DNA from 4 places in the Citrobacter sedlakii genome. Region 2 is predicted to be linked to each of the others. Evidence: predicted binding sites of a transcription regulator. Region 2 holds the regulator's gene; each other region holds the start of a gene.

The links. Region 2 encodes CRP, which controls carbon source genes, mostly activating them, when cyclic AMP is high. Its sites were predicted from a motif close to ATGTGANNNNNNTCACAT; they were not measured.
Region 1: deoC (deoxyribose-phosphate aldolase) is a predicted target of CRP. The motif match lies at 4,407-4,424, and genes of this name have one in related genera.
Region 3: drpB (cell division protein DrpB) is a predicted target of CRP. The motif match lies at 1,656-1,673, and genes of this name have one in related genera.
Region 4: epd (erythrose-4-phosphate dehydrogenase) is a predicted target of CRP. The motif match lies at 6,036-6,053, and genes of this name have one in related genera.

The regions. Positions count from the first base shown of each region.
Region 1 is NZ_CP071070.1:773,947-781,632, reverse strand. It holds gene deoD (purine-nucleoside phosphorylase) at 20-739, opposite strand; gene deoB (phosphopentomutase) at 843-2,066, opposite strand; gene deoA (thymidine phosphorylase) at 2,118-3,440, opposite strand; gene deoC (deoxyribose-phosphate aldolase) at 3,496-4,275, opposite strand; gene JY391_RS03690 (YjjI family glycine radical enzyme) at 4,537-6,087, shown strand; gene JY391_RS03685 (YjjW family glycine radical enzyme activase) at 6,059-6,922, shown strand; gene JY391_RS03680 (metal-dependent hydrolase) at 7,074-7,686, opposite strand, start outside.
Region 2 is NZ_CP071070.1:436,582-444,267, forward strand. It holds gene JY391_RS02020 (putative adenosine monophosphate-protein transferase Fic) at 1-550, shown strand, start outside; gene pabA (aminodeoxychorismate synthase component 2) at 582-1,145, shown strand; gene argD (bifunctional acetylornithine/succinyldiaminopimelate transaminase) at 1,231-2,451, shown strand; gene JY391_RS02035 (YccS/YhfK family putative transporter) at 2,465-4,552, opposite strand; gene crp (cAMP-activated global transcriptional regulator CRP) at 4,604-5,236, opposite strand; gene JY391_RS02045 (OsmC family protein) at 5,544-5,948, shown strand; gene JY391_RS02050 (phosphoribulokinase) at 6,016-6,885, opposite strand; gene JY391_RS02055 (YheU family protein) at 6,940-7,158, opposite strand; gene JY391_RS02060 (hydrolase) at 7,155-7,686, opposite strand, start outside.
Region 3 is NZ_CP071070.1:1,891,524-1,899,209, reverse strand. It holds gene JY391_RS08990 (DNA cytosine methyltransferase) at 1-525, opposite strand, end outside; gene JY391_RS08985 (phosphohydrolase) at 576-1,274, opposite strand; gene drpB (cell division protein DrpB) at 1,327-1,596, opposite strand; gene ompC (porin OmpC) at 2,248-3,420, shown strand; tRNA gene JY391_RS08970 (tRNA-Ser) at 3,624-3,713, opposite strand; gene mtfA (DgsA anti-repressor MtfA) at 3,807-4,604, shown strand; tRNA gene JY391_RS08960 (tRNA-Asn) at 4,705-4,780, shown strand; gene cbl (HTH-type transcriptional regulator Cbl) at 4,818-5,768, opposite strand; gene nac (nitrogen assimilation transcriptional regulator NAC) at 5,870-6,787, opposite strand; tRNA gene JY391_RS08945 (tRNA-Asn) at 7,112-7,187, shown strand; gene shiA (shikimate transporter) at 7,396-7,686, shown strand, end outside.
Region 4 is NZ_CP071070.1:3,867,829-3,875,514, forward strand. It holds gene JY391_RS18420 (MFS transporter) at 1-1,102, opposite strand, end outside; gene JY391_RS18425 (carbamate kinase) at 1,407-2,312, shown strand; gene fbaA (class II fructose-bisphosphate aldolase) at 2,435-3,514, opposite strand; gene pgk (phosphoglycerate kinase) at 3,611-4,774, opposite strand; gene epd (erythrose-4-phosphate dehydrogenase) at 4,823-5,842, opposite strand; gene JY391_RS18445 (nucleoside/nucleotide kinase family protein) at 6,146-6,856, opposite strand; gene JY391_RS18450 (MltR family transcriptional regulator) at 6,853-7,362, opposite strand; gene glpX (class II fructose-bisphosphatase) at 7,378-7,686, opposite strand, start outside.

The sequences.
Region 1 (7,686 bases), 340 kb from region 2:
AGAAGGGCAGGAAAGAGCATTACGCTTTATCGCCCAGCAGAACAGATTCCAGCGCGATTTTAATCATATCGTTGAAGGTGGTCTGACGCTCAGCGGCGGTGGTCTGCTCGTGAGTACGGATATGGTCAGACACGGTGCAGATGGTCAGCGCTTTCGCGCCAAATTCCGCCGCGACGCCGTAAATGCCCGCCGCTTCCATTTCCACGCCCAGGATGCCGTATTTTTCCATCACGTCGAACATTTCGCCGTCCGGGGAGTAGAACAGATCCGCAGAGAACAGGTTGCCTACGCGCGCGTCAACGCCCAGCGCTTTTGCCGCATCAACCGCGTTACGCACCATATCAAAGTCGGCAATCGCCGCGAAGTCATGATCTTTGAAACGGATACGGTTCACTTTGGAATCGGTGCAAGCCCCCATACCGATGACCACATCACGCAGTTTGACATCGTGACGCACGGCGCCACAGGAACCGACGCGGATGATTTTCTTCACGCCGAAATCGGTGATCAGCTCTTTGGTGTAGATGGAGCAGGACGGGATCCCCATACCGTGGCCCATCACGGAGATTTTGCGGCCCTTATAGGTCCCGGTGAAGCCCAGCATGCCGCGAACGTTGTTCACTTCACGCACGTCCTCGAGGAAAGTTTCTGCAATGTGCTTCGCGCGCAGCGGGTCGCCAGGCATCAATACGACGTCAGCGAAATCACCCATTTCTGCATTAATGTGAGGAGTTGCCATCTTTCAGTTCCTTTTAATTTGATTTTTTGCCCGGTGACGCGGCGCGATCCGGGCCTACGGTGTTGTAGGCCGGGTAAGGCGCAGTCGCCGCCCGGCAATGACCTCAGAACATCGCCTTGCCATATTCCATGTCAGACGTGCCAAAATATTTCGCAATGGTCTGGCCGATATCCGCAAAAGTTTCACGGTGTCCCAGTGAACCGGGTTTCACTTTCGGGCCGTACACCAGCACCGGGATGTGCTCACGGGTGTGGTCAGTACCGGTCCAGGTTGGGTCACAGCCATGATCCGCGGTCAGGATCAGAATGTCATCTTCCCCTACCAGTTCCATCAGCTCCGGCAGGCGGCGGTCAAACAGTTCCAGACCCGCAGCGTAGCCTGCGACGTCGCGACGGTGGCCCCAGGAGGAGTCGAAGTCCACAAAGTTGGTGAAGACAATCGTGTTGTCACCCGCGTCTTTCATCTCTTTGACGGTCGCGTCGAACAGCGCGTCCAGACCGGTCGCTTTCACTTTTTTGGTGATGCCGCAGTTAGCGTAGATATCCGCGATTTTACCCACAGATACTACCTGACCGCCTTTCTCGTCGACCAGCTTTTGCAGCACGGTGGGGGCAGGAGGCTCAACGGCCAGGTCGTGACGGTTACCGGTACGCTGGAAATTACCCGCTTTGTCGCCGATAAACGGACGCGCGATCACGCGGCCAATGTTGTAGCCGCCTTCGGTCAGCTCTTCACGGGCGATTTCGCACAGCTCGTAGAGTTTATCCAGACCAAACGTCTCTTCGTGGCAGGCGATCTGGAACACGGAGTCAGCAGAGGTGTAGAAAATCGGCTTGCCGGTTTTCATGTGCTCTTCCCCAAGCTGGTCCAGGATCACAGTACCGGAAGAGTGGCAGTTACCGAGGTAGCCCGGCAGATTGGCGCGCTTCACCAGCTTATCAAGCAGTTCCTGCGGGAAGCTGTTCTCGTGATCCGAGAAGTAGCCCCAGTCGAACAGCACCGGTACCCCGGCGATTTCCCAGTGACCAGACGGCGTATCTTTACCGGAAGAAAGTTCGTGCGCCCAGGCGTAAGCGCCAATGACTTCCGCATTCGCGTCCATTCCGGCCGCGATTTTTCCGGTTGAGCCTTCATGGGCTTTCACCAGACCCAGGCGGGTCAGGTTCGGTAAATTCAGCGGGCCTTTGCGACCGTTATCCGCTTCGCCTTTAGCACAGGCTTCTGCGATGTGTCCCAGAGTATCGGCGCCTACATCGCCAAAGCGATCGGCATCTTCCGTTGCACCAATACCAAAGGAGTCCAGCACCATAATAAATGCACGTTTCATATTGTTCTCCATACATCTGCGCTGTAAAAAAGCGATCAGATCAGTATACCGCTATTCGGTAATACGACGATAGACCGTTGGTGTAATTTCAGGCGCGTTGTCGTCAAGGATAATTGCCGCTTTGACCGCTTTCGCCGCATCCTGCCAGCTGGTTTCATCTTTGGCATGAATCACCGCCAGCGGACGTTGGCCATCAACGCTGTCGCCCAGACGGACCATATCGGTGAAGCCGACGCTGTAATCAATGGTGTCGGATGCCTGACGACGACCGCCGCCCATCGAGACCACCGCCATGCCGAGCGCGCGGGTATCCATCGCGCTGACGAAGCCTTCGGTATCGGCATACACCGCTTTGCTGAGCATCGCGGTTGGCAGGTATTTCGCGTAGTTTTCCACGAAGTCGGTCGGGCCTTTCTGCGCCGCCACCATGCGGCCAAAAATTTCCGCCGCTTTGCCGTTGTCCAGCACCGCCTGAAGCTTCGCGCGGGCTTCCGTATCATCTTTGGCAAGCTTGCCGGAGATCAGCATCTCCACGCACAGCGCCATAGTCACGTCGAACAGGCGTGGGTTGCGATACTCGCCCGTCAGGAACTGCACGGCTTCACGCACTTCGACAGCGTTACCGGCGCTGGAAGCCAGCACCTGGTTCATGTCCGTCAGCAGTGCGGTGGTGCGCACGCCCGCGCCGTTGGAGACGCCAACGATCGCTTCGGCCAGCGCCTCAGAGAGTTCATAGGTTGGCATAAACGCGCCGCTGCCCACCTTCACATCCATCACCAGCGCGTCCAGACCTTCCGCCAGTTTTTTGGCAAGAATCGAGGCGGTAATCAGCGGGATCGAATCTACGGTTGCAGTGATATCGCGGGTCGCGTAGAAACGCTTGTCTGCCGGCGCCAGAGAGCTGGTCTGGCCGATAATCGCCACGCCAACGTCTTTAATAATTTTGCGGAAGCGGTTGTCATCCGGGAAGATATCGAAGCCCGGAATGGCTTCCAGCTTGTCGAGCGTACCGCCGGTATGGCCCAGGCCGCGCCCGGAGATCATCGGAATGTAGCCGCCGCAGGCTGCCACCATAGGACCAAGCATCAGCGACGTCACGTCACCCACGCCGCCGGTGGAGTGTTTGTCCACAATCGGGCCGTTAAGGTTGAGGCTTTTCCAGTCCAGAACGGTTCCTGAATCTCGCATCGCCATGGTCAGCGACACGCGCTCAGGCATCGACATATCGTGGAAGAAAATGGTCATCGCCAGGGCAGCAATCTGTCCTTCAGAGACGGTGTTGTCACGAATGCCGTTGATAAAGAAGCGGATCTCTTCGTCGCTCAGGGCAAGACCATCACGTTTTTTACGAATAATTTCTTGTGCGAGAAACACGGTAACCTCCTCAAACCAGGCCGGGCTCGCTACGCGTCGCCCGGCAATTCAAATCTTAGTAGCTGCTTGCGCTCTTACCGTCGCCGTGACCCAGCGCTTTCAGCAGGCTGGCCAGCAGGCTCGACGCGCCGAAGCGGTAGTGACGGGAATCCGCCCACTCAGCGCCAAACAGCTCGTCGGCAATCGCCAGAAATTTCTGCGCGTCTTCCGCCGTACGTACGCCGCCCGCAGGTTTAAAGCCCACGGTTTTTTCGACGCCCATATCACGGATCACTTCCATCATGATGCGCGCGCTTTCCGGGGTTGCGTTGACCGGCACTTTACCGGTAGAGGTTTTAATGAAATCAGCCCCGGCTTTGATAGCGATTTCAGACGCTTTACGGATCAGCGCCTCTTCTTTCAGTTCGCCAGTTTCGATGATCACTTTCAGCAGCACGTTTGCCGCCGCGCACGCGTCTTTACAGGCTTTCACCAGATCAAAGCCGACCTGCTCATTACCGGCGATCAGCGCGCGGTACGGGAACACCACGTCAACTTCGTCTGCGCCATACGCGATCGCGGCGCGGGTTTCCGCCACGGCGATCTCAATGTCGTCGTTGCCGTGCGGGAAGTTGGTGACGGTCGCGATGCGGATCTCCGGGGTGCCCTGCTCTTTCAGGGTTTTACGCGCAATGGGAATGAAACGCGGGTAGATGCAGATGGCGGCGGTGTTGCCGACCGGGGTTTTCGCCTGATGACACAACGCGATCACTTTTTCATTGGTGTCGTCATCATTCAGGGTAGTCAGATCCATCAGTTTCAGGGCACGCAGGCTGCTTGCAGTTAAATCGCTCATAACATTCTCCAACGGCATCGCCGTATCAATTCTCACCTTGCGGGTTTGTTAGTATTCTAACATCCACCCGCGATTACACTTCGATATACATCACAGTTAATGAAAACTACGTACAAATTTGCATTACTGTAATGAGATCAAATTCAAATAAATGACCTCTTCTGCCGCGATCTTCTTCGCACAGGCGCATCAGGATCAAAAGCCGCGTCAGCGCTTCTTTCTACAATGCCCGCACGCCCTTCGGCATAAAAAGGAATCACGATGACCACGAGCAACGAAACCGCGCTGCAACAGCGCTGCCAGCAAATCGTCACCAGCCCGGTGCTGAGCCCGGAGCAAAAACGGCACTTTCTGGCGCTGGAGGCCGAAAACAATTTGCCTTATCCCGCGCTGCCCGCCGGGGCGCGCCAGGCGCTGGACGACGGGGTCATTTGCGATATGTTTGAAGGCCACGCGCCGTTCAAGCCCCGCTATGTGCTCCCCGATTACGCCCGTTTTCTGCGCAATGGCTCCGCCTGGCTGGAACTGGAAGGCGCGCAGGATCTGGACGATGCGCTGTCGTTACTGACCATCCTTTATCATCATGTGCCGTCGGTAACCTCCATGCCGGTTTACCTCGGTCAGCTTGATGCGCTGTTGCAACCCTATGTTAAAATTCTAACACAAGACGCGATCGATATTCGAATAAAACGTTTCTGGCGCTATCTCGACAGAACCCTGCCAGACGCGTTTATGCATGCCAATATCGGTCCTGCCGATACTCCCATTACCCGGGCGATTTTACGTGCTGACGCAGAGCTAAAGCAGGTTGCGCCAAATCTGACCTTTATCTACGATCCAGACGTCACTCCGGACAATCTGCTGTTGGCGGTAGCAGAAAACATTTGTGAATGCAGTAAGCCGCATATTTCCAATGGCCCGGTGAATGATAAAATTTTCACAAAAGGGCAGTACGGCGTGGTGAGCTGTTACAACTCGCTGCCGCTTGGAGGCGGCGGTAGCACGCTGGTGCGTCTTAACCTGAAGGCCGTGGCGGAGCGCAGCAGCTCTGTTGATGACTTCTTCACAAATGCGCTTCCTTACTATTGCCGCCAGCAAATCGCCATCATTGATGCCCGATGTGAATTCCTCTATGAAAAATCACATTTCTTTGAGAATAGCTTCCTCGTGCAGGAAGGACTGATCGATCCACAACGTTTTGTACCCATGTTCGGTATGTACGGTCTGGCGGAAGCGGTAAACCTGCTGTGCGAAAAAGCGGGCATGCGTGCGCGCTACGGAAAAGCGGAAGCGGCTAACGAACTGGGCTATCGCATCAGCGCTCAACTGGCGGAATTTGTCGAGAATACGCCGGTAAAATATGGCTGGAAGCAGCGCGCAATGCTGCATGCACAGTCAGGGATTAGCTCTGACGTTGGCACCACGCCGGGCGCGCGTCTGCCCTATGGCGACGAGCCAGACCCGATCAGCCATCTGCAAGCCGTCGCGCCGCATCACGTCCATTATCATTCCGGGATCAGCGACATACTGACCCTGGACGAAACCATCAAACGCAATCCACAGGCGCTGGTGCAGTTGTGCCTCGGCGCGTTTAAGGCCGGGATGCGCGAATTTACCGCTAACGTCAGCGGCAACGATCTGGTCCGGGTGACTGGCTACATGGTGCGCCTGTCGGATCTGAAAAAGTATCGCGCTGAAGGTTCCCGTACCAATACCACCTGGCTGGGTGAAGAGGCCGCGCGCAATACGCGTATTCTGGAACGACAACCCCGGGTGATCGGTCATGAACAGCAGATGCGCTTCAGTCAGTAAGCTGATCCCCTTCTCCTGCGTTGACGGGCCCGGAAGTCGTCTGGCCCTGTTTTTACAGGGCTGTAATCTGCGCTGTAAAAACTGCCACAATCCATGGACGATGGGACGCTGTCACCACTGCGGCGAGTGCGTGGCGCAGTGTCCACATCAGGCGCTGAGCGTCAGCGATGGAAAAGTCATCTGGCACGCCGAACATTGCCAGCAGTGCGACACCTGTCTGAAGATGTGTCCACAACAGGCGACGCCGATGGCGCAGAGCATGAGCGTTGACCAGATGCTGACCCACATCCGCAAGGCCGCGCCGTTTATTGAAGGCATTACCGTTAGCGGCGGCGAAGCCACGACCCAGCTGCCGTTTATCCTTGAACTGTTCACCGCGATGAAAGGCGATCCGCAACTGGCATCGCTGAGTTGCCTGGTGGACAGCAACGGGCAACTCAGCGAAACCGGCTGGCTGAAACTGCTGCCCGTGTGTGAAGGCGTGATGCTCGACCTTAAAGCCTGGAGCAGCGAATGCCACAGGCGGCTTACCGGTCGCGATAACGCGCAGATTAAGCATAGTATCGTGTGGCTGGCAGAGCGTGGAAAGCTGGCGGAACTGCGGCTGCTGGTGATTCCGGGACGGGTGGATTATATGCAGCATGTCGATGCGCTCGCCGCGTTCATCCGACAGCTTGGCGATGTGCCGGTGAGGCTAAACGCCTTTCACGCGCACGGGACGCATGGCGAAGCCAGGACATGGGCAAGCGCAACGCCAGAGGACGTAGAGCAACTGGCCGATGCCCTGCGCGAGCGCGGCGTAGAAAAATTGCGCTTTCCTGCGTTATATCTGTGAATATGCCGGGGGCGCATAGAGAATATAGCGTGCGGCATCTGACCCCAGGATATTCTCAACGTTGTCACATCAGCAACAGGTTGCGTTCACCCTACGGGAAGTGCTTCTCTACCTCTTCAGCACATTTGAACACTGAGCAGCGACAACGATATTACACATCAAACAACGCCGTGGTATTGCGGTACAGCGCGTCAGCGATCACGTCCGCAGGTTCCGGGCGCAGTTCGCAAAGCGCATCAAACACCTTAACCGCCTGTTCCGGGCGGTTTGGCTGGCCCTGAAAACCATTAAGCGGCATGTCCGGGGCATCGGTTTCCAGCAGTAGCGCCGTCAGCGGCAGTTGCGCTATCACGTCGCGGGTTTTGCTGGCGCGCGGATAGGTGATCGTGCCGCCGACGCCAATCCGGTAACCCAGTTGCACAAAACGCTCGGCTTGCTGAAAACTGCCGGCAAAGCCATGGACTACGCCGGTGCGCGGCAGGTTCTGACGTTTCAGATGCATCGCCAGCTTGTCATGGGTGCGACGGGAATGGAGGATCACTGGCAGATCGTAGCGTTTTGCCAGCTTTAGCTGCGCCTCCAGGATCTGTTCCTGCCTGTCGAACCGCGGGTCGTCGCGATACAGATCCAGGCCGATCTCTCCCACCGCCACCACTTTTGCCGGACGATCGTCCAGAACCTGCTGTAAGCGTTCCAGACCGTCATCCGCATGCTGTTCGATCACTATCGGGTGTAGCCCCAGCGCGGCGTATAGCGGTACGAAG
Region 2 (7,686 bases):
CGTCATGCGTAACCGACTGGGGATCCGCCAGGCGGAGCGGCTGACGCAGGCGGCATGGGAGCTGACGGCGCTGCGGGCGGCAACCATTGAGCTTGGTCCGCTGAAGCGAGGGCTACCGCATTTATGCGCCCTCCATCGCCAGCTGTACCAGGATGTTTTCGACTGGGCAGGGCAATTGCGCGAGGTCGATATTTATCAGGGCGATACCCGCTTTTGCCATTTCGCGTATATCGAGAAAGAAGGCAACGCCCTGATGCAGGATCTGGAAGAAGAAGGGTATCTGGTTGGGTTGCCCAAAGAGAAGTTTGTGAATCGCCTGGCGCATTACTATTGTGAGATCAACGTACTGCACCCGTTCCGCATCGGCAGTGGTATGGCGCAGCGTATTTTCTTTGAACAGTTGGCCATCCACGCGGGCTATTTACTGCACTGGCGGGATATTCCGGTCGATCGCTGGAACCAGGCGAATCAGGAAGGGGCGATGGGTGACCTTAGCGCGCTGGAGGCGATATTTCGGAAAGGGGTAAGCGAAGTCGAGGAAACTGAGTAGAATAGCGCGGTTTTCTTGTACCGGAGCCGCCATGATCCTGCTTATCGACAACTACGATTCGTTTACCTGGAATCTTTACCAGTACTTTTGCGAGCTGGGCGCGGATGTGCTGGTTAAGCGCAATGATGAGCTGACGCTGCCGCAGATTGACGCGCTTGGCCCGCAAAAAATCGTCATCTCCCCCGGCCCTTGTACGCCTGATGACGCTGGCATTTCGCTGGCGGCGATTCGCCATTACGCCGGGCGACTGCCAATGCTTGGCGTCTGTCTTGGGCATCAGGCGATGGCGCAGGCCTTCGGCGCAACGATTGTCCGCGCGGCGAAGGTGATGCACGGCAAAACCTCGCCTGTCCGCCATAACGGGCAGGGGGTGTTTCAGGGATTAGCCAACCCGTTAAGGGTAACCCGTTACCATTCGCTGATTGTTGATCCTGCCACGCTGCCCGCTTGCTTCGAGGTCACCGCCTGGAGCGAGGCGCAGGAGATCATGGGGATTCGCCATACGACCTGGGATCTGGAGGGCGTTCAGTTCCATCCGGAGAGTATTCTCAGCGAGCAGGGGCATCAACTGTTGGCTAATTTCCTTAACCGATGATTTATGGTTGCCATTTAGTGATTTTTTATGCATATTTTGTGATTATTATTTCACATTGTTTTTTGCATAAGTGGATGGGCATGAGATGGCAACTGAACAAACGGCAGTAACTCGCGCAACTTTCGATGAAGTCATTCTGCCAGTTTATGCACCGGCGGACTTTATCCCGGTGAAAGGTAAAGGCAGCCGGGTCTGGGACCAGCAGGGCAAAGACTATGTCGATTTTGCCGGAGGGATTGCGGTTACCGCGCTCGGTCATTGCCACCCGTCGCTGGTGGAAGCGCTGAAAGCGCAGGGCGAAACGCTCTGGCATACCAGTAACGTATTCACCAACGAACCGGCGCTGCGTCTGGGACGGAAACTTATCGCCGCCACCTTTGCCGAGCGCGTGCTGTTCATGAACTCCGGGACGGAAGCCAACGAAACGGCGTTTAAACTGGCGCGTCATTATGCATGCGTCCGCCATAGCCCCTTCAAAACCAAAATTATCGCCTTCCATAATGCGTTCCACGGTCGTTCGTTGTTTACCGTTTCCGTGGGCGGTCAGCCGAAGTATTCCGATGGTTTCGGCCCAAAACCGGCCGATATCATTCACGTGCCCTTTAACGATCTCCATGCCGTCAGCGCGGTGATGGACGATCACACCTGCGCAGTAGTGGTCGAGCCGGTACAGGGCGAAGGCGGCGTGCTGGCGGCGACGCCGGAATTCCTGCAAGGCCTGCGCAAGCTGTGCGACGAGCATCAGGCGCTGCTGGTGTTTGATGAAGTACAAAGCGGCATGGGACGCACCGGCGATCTGTTCGCTTATATGCACTATGGCGTGACGCCGGACATTCTGACCAGCGCGAAGGCGTTGGGCGGCGGTTTTCCGGTAAGTGCGGTACTGACCACCCAGGATATCGCTTCGGCATTTCACGTGGGCTCGCATGGTTCTACCTATGGCGGTAACCCGTTGGCCTGTGCGGTTGCGGAGGCGGCGTTCGATATCATCAGTACGCCAGCCGTGTTAAGTGGGGTGCAGACGAAGCGGCAGAGATTTGTTCAGCATCTGCAACAGATCGATGAACGCTTTGACGTTTTCAGCGACATTCGCGGCATGGGCCTGTTGATTGGCGCCGAACTGAAGCCGCAGTATAAGGGGCGCGCGCGTGATTTCCTGTATGCGGCAGCGGAGGCGGGGGTGATGGTGCTCAACGCTGGCCCTGAGGTGATGCGTTTTGCTCCCTCGCTGGTGGTGGAAGAGGCGGATATCGACGAAGGAATGCAGCGTTTCGCGCAAGCCGTCGCGAAAGTCGTAAGCGAATAGGCCGCATAGAGCGTCAGCCTTTCATATCGCGCAACCGGCGGCTGAGCCAGATCCCGTGGTGCGGTCGCTGGCGCCAGGCCACCGACGAAATGGTATGCATGGTATTTAAATGCCCCAGCACACGCTGGAGATGCTGTTCCAGCGTGCTCAATGGCCCGTGGGAGAGCATCTCTGGCGCCTCAAGAATATTTACATCCCCAGAGCTGCCCGGCCCGTCATATTCCAGCCGCTGCTGACAACGCTGGAGCGCAATTTCACACGATTGCAGATATCGTTGGGCCAGATCAGGTGTCAGCATTGTATGTTCTCGCGCCAGGGTGGTCATCGCGTTGATATGCTCGACAATGAACTGGCTGTGGGTGACCCACAGCTTCATATCTTCCAGATAATGCGTATTAAATCCCGGTTCCTGCATGGCCTGATTCAGCGAGTTAAACAGCGTGTTGTGGGCCTGGTTGACGCGCATTCGTTGGTATGCCAGCGGCGTCGCCTGCGGATCGTCGCTGAGGATCAGGCGGATCGCCTCCTGGTCCGCCTCCAGCGCGTCGTGGGCATTTTTGCGCAACAGACCGCTTTGCCACTGCGGCCACAGCCAGACGGTGCCGCCGAAGGCGATCAGACAGCCGATGATCGTATCGACAAACCGCGGAATGATAAATTGTTCGCCGTTCAGGGTTAACAGTTGCAGGGTGTACACCGCCGTGACGGTAAACCCCACCGTCGCCCAGCCGTAGTTTTTGCGGATAATCAGATAGCTCACCAGGGTGACGAAGAGCATTAAAAGCAGCGTATACCCTTCGGGGATATGAAAGTGCAGCGTCACGCCCGCGACGATAAGTCCCGCCAGCGTTCCGGCCGAACGGTGCAGAATGCGTACGCGCGTTGCGCCGTAGCCATTTTGCGTCACGAACAGTACCGTCATCAGGATCCAGTACGGCTTCGGCAGGTGCAGCGCGGTACCCATCAGGCTGGCGATACTCAGCATGACGCTAATGCGTCCGGCGTTGCGCAGCGCCGGAGACTTCAGCGACAGATAGCTTTTCAGCGCCGGTAGCAGCGGAAGCCGCCGCTGTTTATCCGCCATCAGATCGCGCGCATAGAGCGGACGCTGGGTGCGAAGCACGCGGGCTATACGGCTGAAATGCCAGTAGCAAAACTGCCCGACGGGGTTATCCGGATGTTGATTGGCGATCTTTTCCAGCGCGCCGATTTGCTTCTGCATGGTGAAGCGCGTGGGCAGGCGATGGTACAGAATGTCATCCGCCAACACCCTCAGACGCGTGGCGACGGTTTGCGCGTTCCAGCGGATCACCTGTTCGGCGTGGCTGCGCTCGACCAGTTTTTGCACCTCTTCCGGCTGGTGCAGGCTGACCGAGATATGTTCTTGCAGATCCAGCGCTTCCTGGAAGGCGCGCAGCATCCGTTTGTAATCGTTATTGTGATGCGCCGACAGCATATGCATTTGCTGGTAGCACTGGGTGATCAGGTCAACCGCTTTCTGCTGGCGCACCAACAGCGGCGGTAGGGCTTTTTCCGGATCGGTGTGCTGGGTCAGCATGCTGTATTTCGCTTCGCAGTAATCTGCCAGTTCGCGATACAGCAGGCTTAGCGATTCGCGCAGCGGCTGTTCGCGCCACAACCAGAACCAGAACCAGTTAAACAGTCCATACCACAATGTCCCCAGCGCATAGATCAGCAGCGGCTCCCACACTGGCATATTTCCCGCCAGACTGAGGGTAAAAATTGCGGCGATCAGCGAAGCGGGAAGCAGACGGGCGTGAAGCGAGCTTAACTCCGCGGTGACGCCGAGGAGCAGCGTCAACCCGGTCAGAATCAGCGGTAACGGTACCGCCTGCGCCAACAACAGTTGCATCGCCAGGCTACACCCGGCAAACAGCGAGGCGCCAATGACCAGACGCTTGAAGAAGCGCTTGTGCGGCGTATCAAGCCCGGCAATGTTACAGCAGGCGGGAACGAGGGAGAAAAGCAGGCCCAGATGCAGTTGGCCTATCAGCAGGCCGACGGCCACGGGCAAACAGAGCACCAGCGTCTGACGTAGTGCGTAGTTGATCTCAGGGTGATAAATCAGTCTGCGCCACATCGGGAAAACAAAAATAGCGCGCTACCAGGTAACGCGCCATTTCCGACGGGATTAACGAGTGCCGTAAACGACGATGGTCTTACCGTGCGCGGAGATCAGGTTTTGATCTTCCAGCATCTTCAGGATACGACCAACGGTTTCGCGAGAGCAGCCAACGATCTGGCCAATCTCCTGGCGGGTAATTTTGATCTGCATACCGTCCGGGTGGGTCATTGCATCGGGTTGTTTCGCCAGGTTCAACAGCGTCTGGGCGATACGACCGGTCACGTCAAGGAAGGCCAGGTTACCGACTTTCTCTGATGTGACCTGCAGGCGGCGAGCCATCTGGGAAGAGAGACGCATCAGAATATCCGGGTTCACCTGGATCAACTGGCGGAATTTCTTGTAGGAAATTTCAGCCACTTCACATGCAGTTTTAGCACGTACCCATGCGCTACGTTCCTGGCCTTCTTCAAACAGGCCCAGTTCGCCAATAAAATCACCCTGATTCAGATAAGAAAGGATCATTTCTTTACCTTCCTCATCTTTAATCAACACTGCCACAGAGCCTTTAACGATGTAGTACAACGTTTCTGCTTTTTCACCCTGGTGAATTAGCGTGCTCTTCGACGGGTACTTATGAATGTGGCAATGAGACAAGAACCATTCGAGAGTCGGGTCTGTTTGCGGTTTGCCAAGCACCATGCGCGATTATCCTCTGTTATAAGCTGTCTCCAGAGCCAGAAAACGGCGCTGTCTCTGGGGTTGCAAAAATGTGCTTCCCGCTTCCTGGGAAGAGGCTGTCAATAACGGACAGCAGCCTTTAATGTGAAGTCCTCTGCATACATGCAGTACGTCAATGTATTACTGTAGCATCCTGACTGTTTTAGCATAGCTTTAGCCGTGTGTCTCCTGGTGTCTCGCTTCAGCATGACGCAGGTCGCCTTCCGTTGCGAGAATTGTTATGTACGCGTAATCTGTCAGGAAAATTGACGCACTGGAGTAAAAAAATATGCAAGCGCGTGTGAAATGGGTTGAAGGGTTAACCTTCCTGGGCGAGTCAGCTTCCGGACACCAGATCCTGATGGACGGCAATTCGGGAGATAAAGCGCCCAGCCCGATGGAAATGGTGTTAATGGCCGCGGGCGGCTGTAGCGCTATCGACGTGGTCTCCATTCTGCAAAAAGGACGTCAGGATGTGACCAATTGCGAAGTAAAACTGACCTCCGAGCGTCGTGAAGAAGCGCCGCGCCTGTTTACCCACATCAATCTGCATTTCATCGTGACGGGGCATGATTTAAAAGACGCCGCGGTGGCGCGGGCGGTGGATCTTTCCGCCGAAAAGTATTGTTCCGTGGCGCTGATGCTGGAAAAAGCGGTGAATATTACCCACTCGTATGAAGTCATTGCCGCCTGATAATTTTTACCTGATGGCGCTGCGCTCGACTGCCTTATGGCACAATCGGGCCAGCCGCCATTGAGGCTTATTCGATCTTCTTGCCTTCCATCAGGCGCTGTACCAGCGGCAGCATGATCAGTTCCATCGCCAGGCCCATTTTGCCGCCCGGTACCACCAGCGTATTGATGTGAGAAATAAACGAACCTTGCAGCATCGCCAGCAGCCAGGGGAAATCGATGCCTTCGAGATTGCGGAAATGTATCACCACAAAACTCTCATCAAGCGAGGGAATGCCGCGTGCGGCGAATGGGTTTGAGGTATCCACCGTCGGGACCCGCTGGAAGTTGATGTGGGTACGGGAAAACTGTGGCGTGATGTAGTTGATGTAATCGTCCATTGAGCGCACCACGGAGTCCATCACCGCCTCGCGGGAATGTCCACGCTCGCTGGTGTCACGGATCAGTTTCTGGATCCACTCCAGGTTGACGATGGGCACAACCCCCACCAGCAAATCCACATGGCGCGCCACCTCATGCTGTGGCGTCACCACGCCGCCGTGCAGCCCTTCATAAAACAGGATGTCGGTCGGCTCCGGCAGCGGCTGCCAGGGCGTGAAGGTGCCAGGCACCTGATTCCAGGGTACGGCTTCGTCGTAGGTATGCAGATATTTGCGCGACTGGCCTTTGCCCGTCTGCCCGTATTCAATGAAGGTCTGTTCCAGCAGGCCGAAGTCATTGGCTTCGGGGCCGAAATAGCTGATATGCCGTCCGGCATCGCGCGCCTTGCGGATCGCCATGTCCATTTCCGGGCGGGTATAACGATGAAAACTGTCGCCTTCCACCTCGGCCGCGCGCAGGTTGAGCTGGGCAAAAATTTTACGGAACGCGAGGCTGGTGGTGGTGGTCCCCGCGCCGCTGGATCCTGTTACCGCAATCACCGGATGTTTGGCAGACATAACAACTCCATGAGTAGGTTAGGTTTTTTATTATAGTCGGCCGAGGATACAGGCTTATTCGCGGAACTGTTTACGCGGCATGATGTTGACCGTTTCGTGCAATTCAGACCAGACCAGAACCGCTTCTCCGCACTGCAACTGACGTTTAACGTCGGCGACCTTTTGCTCAAGTGAACGTTCATGTTCACCATAATCGGTGCCTTCGCGCAACACAAAGCTTTCGATTAAGTTGTCCAGCGTCTCGGGAGAGAGCTCCTGCCAGGGGATCATCATCTTGGTACCTCCAGATACATTGTCAGCCAGTCGGGAATACGCGCCTCCAGCCACATCTCAGGGCGACGCAGCGTGCCGCCGATAAACCCAACGTGCCCGCCATGTTCCGTTAGCTGATACTCCACCTGCGGCGGCAAATCGTCGGCTTTGGGGATCACGTGATGATCCATAAACGGATCGTCTTTGGCGTGGATGATCAGCGTCGGGATGGCGATCCGGTTGAGTAACGGCATCGCGCTACACTGACGATAATAGTCGATAGCGTCGGCAAAACCGTGAATTTTGGCGGTGATGAGATCGTCAAACTCGCGAATGCGGCGCAGGGATTTCAACTGCGCAAGATCGACTGGCAGGGAGCCCGGATACGCCGCCAGTTTGCGCGACGCGTTCGCCTTCAGCAAATTGAGCAGATAACGCTGATAAACGCGGGAAAAGCCTTTATCCATATGGTAACTGCACGCTTCCAGCACGAAGGGGGCGGAAACAATCACCGCAGCCTCTATCGGGATGTTTTTCCCTTCTTTTGCC
Region 3 (7,686 bases), 1.5 Mb from region 2:
TACATCGTGTTCCGGCACATGCTGGCGAATGTGCTCTGCCGCCTGAGCGTCATTCACGCCTTCGCGGTGGCTCAGCGTGACATCGCGGATATCTTCATTAAAGTGATGGCTGTCCGGGTCGCAGTAGTAGTTAGCTTTATACGTGCGTACCGCATGTTTATTCCATTCGCTGGTAAAAACACACTGCCCGCCGATCGCTTCAAACCCGCGGCGGATCCCGCCTATGCCCGCAAAAAGATCGATAAAGCGAAAAGCATAATGGGGATGATGCGCTGGCGGCGCGGGAAGCAACGTACGCAAATGCGCCGCTTCACGTTCACTCAGCCGGTGCCAGACCGAGGCGTTCGCCACCGCACGCTTTAAGATGGCCGGACTCCAGTGGTGTTCGCCAACCCCGTTCAGCTGCGCCACCAGCGTTTTGACATCATAGATTTCCATTAACTTCGCCAGCATCGCCTGTATCGACTCCGCGCTATTGTCTGTCGCAGGAATCAGCGAGTCCGCTACTGAGAGAGTGTGCTGCATATCTTTAACCGGCCAAAAAAGAGTGATGTGAGAGTAACATAAATTTGGCGTCACGCGTGGTTGGGGCTAAACGCCGCAATCACCGTGGCGTCCAGCGACGCATACTCGCCTTTCAGCTCGGCGCTGAGCTTCGCCATGTAGGTCACCAGGAAATCTGCGTTGTGTCGCGCCAGTTCCCTCCCCCGGGCGGTTTGCATGGTGTTGGGCAGCGCCAGCAGTTTGGTCTGGAAGTGATCGAGCGCGAACTGTTTATCGTTGAGCGCTCGCCGCCGGGCAAGCGGATCTTCCGCATCGAACAGCGCCGCGCCTAACGAACCCGAAACGGCGAAGACACGCGCCAGGCCAATCGCCCCCAGCGCTTCAAGCCGGTCGGCGTCCTGTACGATTTTCGCTTCCAGGGTAACAGGGGCTATATTGGCGCTGAAGCTATGGGCTTCAATGGCGTGACAAACCCCCGCTAACCGTGATGCCGGGAAGCCGGGAAAGTCATGAATAAGAATACGGCGCGCTTCAGCGGCAGCAAGGACAGACGAGCGGTGGCGTTCAGGATGATTTTTAGCAAGACTGACAATGTCATGAAAATAACAGGCCGTCAGTACCACGAGTTCATCCACAGCCAGCCCACGACTGAGCTGACGAGAAGTCGCCCAGACCCGGCGGAAATGGAAGATATCGTGGGCGGCGTCCTGTTGGTTATGGTGGTTCACTAACCACGCTTCAAATTGTGACTGCCAGTGCTGAAGATCCACATTGCCTCCCGTGCGTTTGAAACCGCTACAGTAGCAATTTTTAGCGCCGCGTTCACTCTGACGAGGTGCGTGGGCGCGTATACCAGGCGATAGCGCCGAGAATGGCACCCACGACGCTTAGCACTACAAAGCCGAGCAACGCCCCCAGCCATTTCCCGCTGGTTGAACCGGGGCTGCTGTCGAATCCGGCAACCGGAGCAGATTCGACATGACTGATAACCCATACATAATGCAACATTGCCCAGATGAAATAGAGGCAAAAGACATAAAATACCCACAGCGCCAGTTTGCCCCCCAGGCTACGGCTTGCGTTTACTTCCAGACGACTCAAAGAAATCTCCAGTTTTGTGATCTGATGCAGAAAAAATTTCACTTAACTGTTTGTGAGTATAGTCACATTATGCGGGCGTGGAGGTGATTGTCTAAAAACCAACCATTTATTTTGCATATGTTTTGATCCGGCGCAAATTACCCATGCGCCTGAAAATCTCGCATATCAACCCTATTTTACCGCTTTTGTCAGGTTTATTCCGAGTGAATACATTGATGACAATAATAATAATCGTGCTTTATCCCCTCCCTTTTCACTTTAGATCAAACATGGCATTATCCTTAGGTTATTAGCCTTTTTATCATTTATTTACCCCCTCATTTACAACCGGCATTTATGTCGGTTTTTTTTATGCTTATCCCCTGAAGCGTCGTGTTTGAGAAGGCATAAAACATTCATTGTAAAAATCAACCTCAAAAACCAATAACTATCTGATATAAATAGATAACAATCATGAATACATTGTAATCGACTCATATATAATGAATTTTAAATTCCCTGTTAGACACATATTGAAATATTTTAAATACATTTGTTACATGTAATATTTAAAATAAAATGAACTCTTTAGAATAGTATCCAAATGTGCTTTCGTGAAAAAAGCACTTATTCATGATGGTTATTATCATAAGGGAATACATAATGAAAAGAAAAGTATTGGCAATGCTTGTCCCGGCATTATTGGTTGCGGGCGCAGCAAATGCAGCGGAAATCTATAATAAAGACGGCAATAAACTGGACCTGTACGGCAAAGTTGATGGTCTGCACTATTTCTCTGATGACACGGGTAACGACGGCGATATGTCTTATGCGCGTTTAGGCTTCAAAGGCGAAACGCAGATTAACGACATGTTAACGGGCTTCGGTCAGTGGGAATACAATATCCAGGCAAATACCACTGAAGGCGAAGGCGCTAACTCCTGGACCCGTCTGGGTTTCGCGGGTTTAGGCTTCGGTCAGAATGGCACCTTCGACTACGGTCGCAATTACGGTGTGGTTTACGACGTTGAAGCATGGACCGATATGCTGCCGGAGTTCGGCGGTGATACCTGGTCGCAGACCGATGTCTACATGACCGGACGTACCAATGGCGTTGCCACCTACCGTAATAACGGTTTCTTTGGACAGGTAGACGGTCTGAATTTTGCGCTGCAGTATCAGGGTAACAATGAAAACCCGGGTTCAGGTGAAGGCACAGGTAATGGCGGCAAACGTAAACTGGCACGTGAGAATGGCGACGGTTTCGGTATGTCCGCGTCTTACGACTTTGACTTCGGGCTGAGCCTGGGGGCTGCTTACTCTACTTCCGATCGTACCGATAATCAGGTTCGTCGCGGTTATGGCGATCGCAGTCAGGCTAACAAATATGCTGGCGGCGAAACGGCTGAAGCCTGGACCGTTGGCGCGAAATACGATGCTAACAACGTTTATCTGGCAGCCATGTATGCAGAAACCCGCAATATGACTTCTTACGGAAGTGGTGAAGATTTTGAAGGCGGCATCGCTAACAAGACCCAAAACATCGAAGTTGTCGCACAGTATCAGTTCGACTTCGGTCTGCGTCCGTCTATCGCGTACCTGCAATCTAAAGGCGTCGACTTAGGCGGCCAGGATATTCATCGTGGTCACTGGCGCTATGTCGACAAAGATCTGGTGAAATACGTTGACGTGGGTATGACTTACTACTTCAACAAAAACATGTCCACCTACGTTGACTACAAAATCAACCTGCTGGACGAAGACGATAACTTCTACGCGGATAACGGTATCGCAACCGATGATATCGTTGCAGTGGGTTTAGTGTATCAGTTCTAATCCCACCGTCTCACCCAAGCCCGCCTCTGGCGGGCTTTTTGTTGCCTGCTATACCAGTCTCACGTCTTTGATATGTCCGAAATTGTCCAGACACGGTAGAAAAACATGACGCACATCAAGGCGTAAAAAACGTGAGTTCGTCAATTCATTTTGCTCAACGAGAGTTGCGTCACTGACAGCGGGTGGGGTAAGTGCTTGAATAGTGGCGGAGAGAGGGGGATTTGAACCCCCGGTAGAGTTGCCCCTACTCCGGTTTTCGAGACCGGTCCGTTCAGCCGCTCCGGCATCTCTCCGTTTTGATGGTTGCCATGATGCCAGGTAATTTGGCATTTTAACAGACCCTGTCCCTTCAATTTTGTTCAAGTGACGAGTTTGCGAGCAAAACGATGATAAAGTGGCCCTGGAAAGCACAAGATAACGCGCAAAATGCGTCCGCTCAGTGGGAGGAAGCCCTCGCTATCCCCTTGCTGATGACCCTAACCGCGCAGGAACAAGCCAGACTGATCGCGCTGGCGGAACGATTCTTACAGCAAAAAAGGCTGGTCGCACTTCAGGGATTCGAACTCGACGCATTGAAAAGCGCGCGTATTGCCCTGCTTTTTTGTCTTCCGGTGCTGGAATTGGGGATCGAATGGCTCGATGGTTTCCATGAGGTGCTCATCTACCCTGCTCCGTTTGTCGTCGATGATGAATGGGAAGACGACATTGGTCTGGTGCATAACCAGCGGGTCGTGCAGTCTGGACAAAGCTGGCAGCAAGGGCCGATTATCCTGAACTGGCTGGATATTCAGGACTCCTTCGATGCTTCCGGTTTCAATTTGATCATTCACGAAGTGGCGCACAAGCTGGACATGCGTAACGGCGATCGCGCCAGTGGCATTCCGCTCATCCCACTGCGCGAAGTGGCCAGTTGGGAGCATGACCTGCACGCGGCAATGAACAATATTCAGGATGAAATTGATCTGGTGGGCGAAACAGCATCAAGCATCGACGCTTACGCAGCGAGCGATCCCGCCGAGTGTTTTGCTGTTTTGTCGGAGTACTTTTTCAGCGCGCCGGAGCTTTTCGCCCCACGCTTCCCTGCACTCTGGCAACGGTTTTGCCAGTTCTATCAGCAGGACCCGCTGCAACGGCTACGCGACAGCCAGGAAGAGGACGCGCCTCCACCTTCGCAGGTTCATTAATTCATTGTTTTGAGGATTAATTAACCAATTGAAAAAGCGTGTTAATTTTACAGTTGACACGCTGTAGTGTGGCCAGTATTATGCGCCTCGTTCACACGATTCCTCTGTAGTTCAGTCGGTAGAACGGCGGACTGTTAATCCGTATGTCACTGGTTCGAGTCCAGTCAGAGGAGCCAGATTTAAAGAAGCCCGCTTTTTAGCGGGCTTTTTGCTTTATATCTGGTAATCAATCACTACCTCGTCCGGTTCCATCACCTGCCGTTTAATCTCCTCAACCGACAGGCCCGCGTTACATAACTCAATAAATCGCCAGACGTAATTGCGCTGTAACTGCCCGCGTTTCAACCCCAGCCAAACGGTATTCGCGTCGAAGAGATGCCGGGTATCCAGGCGCACCAACGTCCCCTCTTCCCGCACGCCGCTGGACTGTTCAGCCACGAGACCTATGCCCAACCCCAGTGCGACGTAGGTTTTAATTACGTCGGAATCCTGCGCGCTAAGCACGATATCCGTCAGCAATCCCTTACGTGCGAACGCCTCATCAATACGCGAACGCCCGGTAATGCCCTGACGGTAAGTAATCAACGGCCACTGTGCGATGGCCTCAAGCGTGAGCGGAGAGGACTGCGTCAGCGGATGTTCGACAGGCACGAGTAGGCTGTGATACCAGCGAAACCACGGAAATGCGACCAATAGCGGATCGGTACTCAGCCGCTCGCTGGCGATACCAATGTCCGCCTCACCATTGTGCAGTAAGGTTTCAATTTCCTGTGGCGTGCCCTGAATCAACTCCAGACGAACTTCCGGAAAAATATCGCGGAACGCTTTGATCACGTCTGGCAGACTATAGCGCGCCTGGGTATGGGTTGTGGCGACAGTAAGCACACCGGACGTGTCGTTGGTAAACAGATCCGCCAGACGCCGGACGTTACTGGCTTCATTAAGGATCCGCTCAGCGATCGCTAACAGCGCCTTACCCGGTTCGGTCATGCCTAGAAGACGCTTTCCCCTGCGGATAAAAATTTCGATGCCTAACTCATCCTCCAGTTCCCGAATATGTCGACTGACGCCTGACTGCGAGGTATACAGCATATTGGCAACGTCGGTCAGGTTGAAATCCCGACGGGCCGCCTCCCGAATAATTTTTAGCTGCTGGAAATTCACGTGTTGCTCCGGAAACATCAGACATTACGCTATTGTTAAAGTCTGACGTCCGGCATAACAAATAATAAAAACCCGCAACTTATTCCGTCAGAGAATAAGGCCTAACTGACCAGTTGCAGCTCGCGATTTGCCAGTGCCGGGCTACTGACCAATGACAGCAGGATCTCTTTCACCGCCTGCGCCTGTGGCGACAAACTGCCTCGTGCCGATATATTCAGCGACAACGACAGATTCATGGACGGCGCTGTGATCCGCGCCATCCAACCGTTTGCCGCACCGCATAATGAACGCGCAGCGGATTCCGGCAATACGGTGACCCCCATTCCGCTGGCAATCGCGGCAGTCAGGGTGGCGATCGATTCTATCTCTCCGATGACCTTCGCGGTTAAACGACGCAGTGAAAAAGCCTCATCGACCCGCAAACGCACGGCACTGTAGTCGCGCGGCAGGAACAGATTCATCTGAGCGACGGCGGTGAGGTCGACACTCGGGCCAGGGCAATCACGGGTGCCGACCAGAAACAGATCTTCTTTCAGCAGTGGCTGGCTGGAAATACCCGCCAGCGGTGAACGCTCATACAATACGGCCATATCCAGATGACCGCTGAGTAACTTATCGTTGAGCACTGCGCCGCTGTTTTCATGTAAATAAACCAGTACTTCAGGCAGTTCCGCGCGTACGGCCTGGAGCAGCGGCATGGTCACCGACGAGGCCGCCGTTCCCGGCGCCAGTCCAATCGACACCTGCCCCGTCAGGGTCTGGCCCACGTTATAGACTGCCAGTTGCGCCTGCTCGCACTGACGCAGGATCGCGCGGGCATGTGTATAAAGGATCTTCCCCGCTTCGGTTGGGGTTACACCCCGCTTGGTGCGTATCAATAACTGTTGGTTCAGTTCACCCTCCAGCGTGGCGACCTGTTGACTCAAAGCAGGCTGGGCGATGTGCAATACTTCAGCGGCCTGGGTCAGGCTACCAATATCGACAATTTTCACGAAATATTTCAGTCGTCTGAAGTTCATTTTGCCTCCTGTCGGGAATGCCAGAACCTATGCTGGCAGTGATGTCAGGAGAGAATTGCAAGATGCTTGCCAGTTTCTTATCAAGGTTTTCGCGCGTCTTAACCTCCCAAAAAATAAGCGCTTATGATTGTTCCGCTTATGGCCCTGTGCCGTCAGCGCTTTTTGATCTGCCCCATTCGGGGTAGCACTGCACCAGAAGAGGGCAAAGATCAACGATCAGAAGTTCGCCGCTTTGCTGGTTTTGTCGACAAACAAACGCACAATCGTATTTCCCCCTTTGACAACATCGGGCACCCTCGTTAATATGCGCCCCGTTCACACGATTCCTCTGTAGTTCAGTCGGTAGAACGGCGGACTGTTAATCCGTATGTCACTGGTTCGAGTCCAGTCAGAGGAGCCAGATTTAAAAAAGCCCGCTTTTAGCGGGCTTTTTGCTTTCCTTCTCGCCATAAAGCCTATATTTTCCTGTTCTTCGCCAAACAAGAATAAAAATCGTTTTCTCTTTCAGCCTGTCGCGGTAGTCTCATAACAGCCACTTATACGTCGGCCGCAATGTGTGTGACCTTGATTCCCATACTAATAATAAAAACAGTACTGACAGGATTACTATGGATTCCACCCTCATCTCCGCTTCCGCGCAGGAGCAAACACCTTCACTTCATCGTGCCCGGCGCGCTGCGCTGGGCAGTTTTGCCGGCGCGGTTGTCGACTGGTATGACTTTCTGCTTTATGGCATCACCGCCGCGCTGGTCTTTAATAGCGAATTTTTCCCTCAGGTCAGTCCGGCGATGGGTACGCTCGCTGCCTTTGCGACCTTTGGCGTCGGGTTCCTGTTCCGCCCGCTTGGTGGGGTGATTTTCGGCCACTTCGGCGATCGTCTGGGGCGCAAACGGATGCTA
Region 4 (7,686 bases), 1.3 Mb from region 2:
GTGCAAGGATCGATGAACTCATGCCGATAAAATTAAATAAGCCAAACGCGGTGCTGTAATTATTTTCATCGACGCTGTCAGCAACCAGTGCCACCAGTACCGGATCCAGCGCCAGTTTGCCGACAAGGCCGTAAACGCACAGCGCGATCACTACCCCGGTCATATTGGGCATCCAGATAATTGACAGCATGCTGATAATCGCAACCGGCACGAGGAACATAATTAACGGTTTGCGCTTACCTAATTTGTCAGACAGGCTGGAGAATAACAGCGCGCCAGGAATTGAAATCCACGCCACCAGCGACGAAATAAAACCCGTTTCGCTACCGGCGATACCACGTTCACTTTGCAGATAATACGGAAGCCAGGTCAGGATAACGAAGAATCCAAACAGGCTGCAAAACACCATAATATACGTCAACAGCAGATTACGGTTTTTCAGCAGGTCGCTGAATTTGCCTTTTTTAGCCTGTGTGCCATCGGTATCGGCGGTGCGTTTTTTCTCTTTGACCAAAAACCAGATCGCCAGGCCCACCAACACCGAGGGGATTGCCATCGCATAAAACGGCATCCGCCATGAATATCCCTGATCGTACACCAGCCAGCTCGACGTCATCAGCCCCAGCGCAATACCAAACGCCATGCCGCTGTTGATAATGGCGCTCCCCAGTGAGCGGTATTTTTTCGGGATCTGCTCGGAAGATAAGCCATACTGCGGACCATAATAAGTGCCTTCTCCGGCGCCTGTTACCACGCGGGCAAACAGCAAGGTGTACCAGCTTTTCGCCCAGCCGGTAACGGCCGTAAAAACGCCAAACAGAATAAATCCGGGCACCAGCACTTTTTTCTTGCCGATTTTGTCACCGAGAATACCGGCCGGAACCTGTAATAACGCATAAGAAAAATAGAACACCGAGTTGAGAATACCTAATTGCGTTCCGCTCAGGCCAAACTCTTTTTCCAGCTCGCCCATAACCGGATTCAATATTGTCCGGTCGGCATACATAAAAATCCATCCCAGCCAGAACAGGAAAATAGTGACCCACCAGGCCGGTATTCCTTTTTTATTTGTGACATCAGTCACTTCACATGAACCAGACATAAACTGTCTCCCGGTATTAAATTCCCCAAACGATGAGGATTGATGTTTAAACTGTCATTACCTTATCGGGCAAATCCCCCTTTTCTTTTGAACAAAGTCACACAAAACTCATTGTTATAAATTACTGGGGACTGGCGTCTTAATTATTAAAAAATATCTAATAATCATTTTTAAAGGATTTTAAATAAACACGTGATGCATTAATCAGATATTTTTTGGGGTAACAGCTTTGTCGACGCAATCACAATATCCGTTCTCAATACCGCTATTTTTGCCGCGAGATAATTTATTTATTGAGGCTAAAATGAAAAAGAAACTGGTTATTGCTCTGGGCGGCAATGCGCTTTTGCAGCGCGGAGAGGTTTTGAGCGCGGAGAATCAGCAGCGGAGCATTGAGCTTTTTGCACAAACCGTGACAAGCCTGGCGCGTGACTATCAGCTGGTGATTGTTCATGGCAACGGACCGCAGGTGGGTTTACTGGCGCTGCAAAATGCGGCGTACACCGGCTCTCCCGCCTGGCCGCTGGATATTCTGGTGGCTGAAAGCCAGGGCATGATCGGCGTCGCTATTGCCCAGGCATTAACGCAATGTGCAGGCGGAACGCCCGTAACGACGCTGATGACGCGCGTGGAAGTCGATCCTGATGACGCGGCGTTCGCCACGCCCGGCAAATACATTGGGCCGGTATATCCTCCCGAACAGCAGACCGAACTGGAGAAGCGTTATGGCTGGACGATAAAAGCCGACGGTCAGCACATTCGTCGGGTTGTACCTTCCCCAGCGCCAAAAAACATTGTCGACGGTGATGCTATTCAAACGCTGCTGGCGGCAGGCCATACGGTAATCTGCTGCGGCGGAGGCGGCGTCCCGGTTGTGGCGCAGGGGGATAGCTATCGGGGAACCGAAGCGGTGATCGACAAAGATTTAACGGCAGCGGTGCTGGCATGTACTCTCGACGCCGATCATTTGCTGATCCTCACCGATGCCGACGCGGTGTATGAGCACTGGGGCACGCCGCAAGCGCGGGCATTGCGTCACGTCACGCCAGAGGAACTGGCTCCCTTCGCTGCGCCGGACGGCGCGATGGGCCCGAAAGCCGCCGCCGTGATCCAGTTTGTCAAGCAGAGCGGGAATGCGGCCTTTATTGGCGCGCTCAAAGATGCGCCGCAGATCCTGGCTGGCGAAAAAGGAACCTGCGTGACGCGATAATGTCTGTGTGCAGGATGCACGCTATCACCTCACGGGACGGATGAGGTGATAGCCCCCTCCGGCTGACGGACAAAAAAATGGCTTCCCGAAGGAAGCCATTTCAACAATCTGCGAGGCTGAAATTACAGAACGTCTACCGCGTTCAGTTCTTTGAAAGCCTGTTCCAGACGGGTGATCATGGAAGTCTGGCCTGCACGCAGCCATACGCGCGGATCGTAGTATTTCTTGTTCGGCTGATCTTCGCCTTTCGGGTTACCCAGCTGACCCTGCAGATACGCTTCGTTATCTTTGTAGTACTTCAGAACACCTTCCCAGGTTGCCCATTGGGTATCGGTATCGATGTTCATTTTGATAACACCGTAGCTTACGGAATCTTTGATTTCCTGAGCAGTAGAACCGGAACCGCCGTGGAAAACGAAGTTCAGGCTGTTGTGCGGCAGGTTGTGTTTCTTAGAAACGTATTCCTGAGAGTCGCGCAGGATGGTCGGGGTCAGAACCACGTTACCCGGCTTGTAAACGCCGTGTACGTTACCGAAGGAAGCCGCGATGGTGAAACGCGGGCTGATTTTGCTCAGTTCGGTGTACGCGTAATCAACGTCTTCCGGCTGGGTATACAGAGCGGAAGCGTCCATGTGGCTGTTATCCACGCCGTCTTCTTCGCCGCCGGTGCAGCCCAGTTCGATTTCCAGGGTCATGCCGATTTTGGACATGCGCGCCAGGTATTTGGAGCAGATTTCGATGTTCTCTTCCAGAGACTCTTCAGACAGGTCGATCATGTGAGACGAGAACAGCGGTTTACCGGTCTCCGCGAAGTGTTTCTCACCCGCGTCCAGCAGACCGTCGATCCACGGCAGCAGTTTCTTCGCGCAGTGGTCGGTGTGCAGAATAACCGGAACACCGTAGTGTTCAGCCATCTGGTGAACGTGATGCGCACCGGAGATCGCACCCAGGATAGCAGCGCCCTGAGGAACGTCAGTTTTTACGCCTTTGCCCGCGATGAAAGAAGCGCCACCGTTGGAGAACTGAACGATAACCGGCGCTTTCACTTTTGCAGCGGTTTCCAGAACGGCGTTGATGGAGTCGGTGCCGACGCAGTTTACTGCTGGCAGAGCAAAGTTGTTTTCTTTAGCTACCTGGAAAACTTTCTGTACGTCATCGCCAGTGATAACGCCAGGTTTTACGAAATCAAAAATTTTAGACATGTTGCGAGTCCTGTTTCTGTATCTTCGACCGTTAAAACGGGGGAGCGGGCCTTTCAGCGCGCTGAAAAACAGGCGGGTTTCCCCGCCTGAACAAATTTACTGCTTCGCGCGCTCCTCGAGCATCGCTACGGCTGGCAGAACTTTGCCTTCCACGAATTCGAGGAATGCGCCGCCGCCAGTGGAGATGTAGGAGATTTTGTCTGCAATACCGAACAGATCGATAGCCGCCAGAGTGTCACCGCCGCCAGCGATAGAGAACGCTTCGCTGTCTGCAATAGCGTTAGCCACGATTTCAGTCCCTTTACGGAAGTTCGGGAATTCAAATACGCCGACCGGACCGTTCCACAGAATGGTTTTCGCATTCTTCAGGATCTCAGCCAGTTGCTGTGCAGACGCGTCGCCGATGTCCAGGATCTGCTCGTCTTCTTTCACGTCAGAGACAGATTTCAGCGTAGCCGCGGCGGTTTCAGAGAACTCGGTGGCAACGCGAACGTCAGTCGGCACCGGGATATCACAGGTGGTCAGCAGACGTTTTGCTTCGTCAACCAGGTCAGCTTCGTACAGGGATTTCCCTACGCTGTGGCCCTGAGCGGCAACGAAGGTGTTGGCGATACCGCCGCCCACGATCAGCTGGTCAGCGATTTTGGACAGGGAGTCCAGTACCGTCAGTTTGGTAGAGACTTTAGAACCGCCGACGATAGCGACCATCGGACGAGCCGGTTCTTTCAACGCTTTACCCAGCGCGTCCAGTTCAGCCGCCAGCAGCGGGCCGGCACAGGCTACGTCAGCAAATTTGCCGATACCGTGAGTAGACGCCTGCGCACGGTGAGCCGTACCAAATGCGTCCATGACGAACACGTCGCACAGCGCCGCGTATTTTTTGGACAGCGCTTCGTCGTCTTTCTTCTCGCCCTTGTTAAAGCGAACGTTTTCCAGAACCACCAGCTCACCGGCCGCCACTTCAACGCCGTCCAGGTAATCTTTAACCAGACGAACCGGGTTGGACAGTTTGTCTTTCAGGTAGTTAACAACCGGCAGCAGAGAGAATTCTTCGTTGTACTCGCCTTCGGTAGGACGACCCAGGTGGGAAGTGACCATCACTTTCGCACCCTGTTTCAGCGCCAGTTCGATAGTCGGCAGGGAAGCACGGATACGCGCGTCGCTGGTTACTTTCCCTTCTTTAACTGGCACGTTCAGATCCGCACGGATGAAAACGCGTTTACCAGCAAGATCCAGATCGGTCATCTTGATTACAGACATGGTGAATCCTCTCGTTGATTCTTAAAGTTTTGCAAGCGCTTACGCGCTTTACCTGAAACCAATAGCGGCCATGGCTAACGTGGTGTCGAGCATTCTGTTAGCAAAGCCCCATTCATTATCGCACCAGACCAGCGTCTTTATCAGGTGCCCACCACTGACTCGCGTTTGTGTGCCATCGACGATGGCGCTGTGCGGGTCATGGTTAAAATCTACTGAGACCAACGGTAATTCCGTATAGTCAACTATATCATGAAATGCACCTTGTGCCGCTTTTTGCAGCAACTGGTTGACTTCATTGGCTTTTACCGGTTTCTTCACCGTGACGCTTAAGTCGATTGCCGTGACGTTTATCGTGGGAACACGCACCGCAATGGCCTCAAAACGATCGTTAAACTGCGGAAAAATACGGGTAATGCCTGCCGCCAGTTTGGTATCGACCGGAATGATCGACTGACTCGCCGCACGCGTACGCCGCAGGTCAGGATGGTATGCATCGATAACCTGCTGATCGTGCATGGCGGAGTGTATTGTGGTCACCGTACCAGACTCGATGCCATAGGCATCATCTAATAATTTGATGACGGGAATGATGCAGTTCGTCGTGCAGGACGCGTTTGACACAATGCGGTCTTGTGCCCGCAGGCGATCCTGATTGACGCCAAACACAACGGTGGCGTCGAGATCGTGGCTGCCAGGATGTGAAAAGAGCACTTTCTTCGCGCCTGCGGCGATATGCGCTTCGCCGTGTTCGCGGCTGCCGTATACGCCCGTGCAGTCGAGGACAATATCAACGCCCAGTTCACGCCAGGGCAACGCGGCAAGCGAAGGCTGATGCAGGATGCGGATCGAATCGTCGCCGACAATGAGCTGCTCGCGCTCATGGCGAACGTCCCATGCAAAACGTCCATGGCTGGTGTCATATTTCAACAAATGCGCCATGCCTGCGGCATCCGCCAGTTCGTTGATGGCCACCACGGTGATTTCCGCCCGACGTCCGGATTCGTATAAAGCGCGAACCACGTTACGTCCGATGCGACCGAAGCCATTAATCGCTACGCGTACGGTCATAGATCTCCTGCAAGGCTATCCTGATTCAGATGTGGCTGACAGAGTAATCCAGCGCATCGTTCAGGGAAACCTTACCTGTCGCAAACTGCGACTGATTGATTATTTGTCGAACATTTAATCGACTGAAACGCTTCAGCTAGAATAAGCGAAACGAGGAATAAAAGGAATGATTGTCCAGTTGATTAAGCCAGCTATATGACTTACATCACATTTCACGCCCCTGGTTCGCAGAAATTATTCCACCCAGGAGTAATAGCGGTTGCCCCGGCGCCGATTCCAGGAATCGTACGCCAGGCGGCCCTCTTAGCAGAGCCGATACTCACCTGTCGGCGTCATGACTAACGTAAGGTCGGCCGATCGACTGTTTTGCAGAACCCGACGCACGTTCGGCCCATCAGTGCGTTCATAGAATGCTTCGGCATCACCCTGAGACGATCCTCCCGCCAGTTTACGGGCGATCAGGCGCGATCGAAGCGCCTCTTCCGGTGCGCGTATAAAGATCGAATAATCGCAAAACTCCGCCAGTGCCTGCCAACGCGGTTCCTTCAGCAAAAGCCAGTTTCCTTCAACAATCACCAACGGCGCGGTTACCGGGATGGCATTTTCAACCGGCTCATGGGTTTGCCGATCGTACTGCGGCCAGGCGCCTTCCGCTTCCCTGATCTGACGCAGATTGCGCGCCAGTTTATCCACGTCAAAGGTGTCCGGCGCGCCTTTACTGGCTCGCAAGTTATGCGCCTCCAGCCACGCGTTGTAATGATGAAAGCCATCCATCGGCAGAGTCTGGATCGTTGGCAGACTGGCGTCCTGTTGACAGAGATACTCCCAAAATGTGGTTAGCGTGGATTTGCCGGTCCCGGGAGGGGCGCAGAGAAAAATAAGGGTTCGTTGTCCAGTATGCGCAGCGTTTATTTTCGCCAGCTGTCGCAACAGGGGTTTATGGACGATTTCAATTTCATCGTCGTGGTAATGCGCGGTAACGTCCAGCCCATTAACCGTCAGTCCGATTTTCACGGCATTAATTCCTTTAAAATTGTCGTTACCGCCAGCGTCATCGCCGTCTTGATCATGCCGGTAAAGCGAACCTCGGACCAGGTGGCGAAGTCGGCAAACTTCATCGACTCAAGCGCGCCATATAAGGTTGCATTACGGGTAATACTGTTTACGTTACTGACGAAATCCCAGGTGATGTCATCCGTAAAGCCCGGGATCGTGTCCTGTTCCTTAAGGTAGCGATAAAACTGGGAAAAATGGGTGATGTCGGCATACAGCCATTTTTCCATTTTTCCCAACGCATAAATCAGGCGTAACGCAACGTCGATATCATCAAGCGGCCCACTCTGCGCGAGTAACGGCTTCACTGCATACTCCACGATCTCTTCATCATTATCGACAAACAGCGACGGCAGAAAGCGTTTAATGCCCTGAAGCAAAATGTCATGTGCCGTCGTCATAAACGAAAGTAAATTGGTCTGAGCGTCCAGTTGCTCAAGCACATCGTCTTCTGTCAGCGTCGTCATTTGTGTCCCGATAAATCACCATGAATGCAGAGAGTCTATTATATTACACGTTCGATCCGCGCCGCCGATCAGTAAAGTTTGCGTGCGCACACCCTTCGCAACCTGTTGGATCCCCTTCAGAAGGTCGCCCCCCGTCACGCCCGTTGCACTAAAGAGAATGTCATTTCCCTTTACTAACGTGTCGATCGCATAGACGCGGTTAATCTCGACGCCCATCTCCGCACAGCGTTGTCGTTCACGGACAGCAATCACGCGATTATCTGCGGTATCGCCTTTCGCTTCACAAAAGTCGATCAGCTCTGCCTGCATATCGCCCCCGAGCGC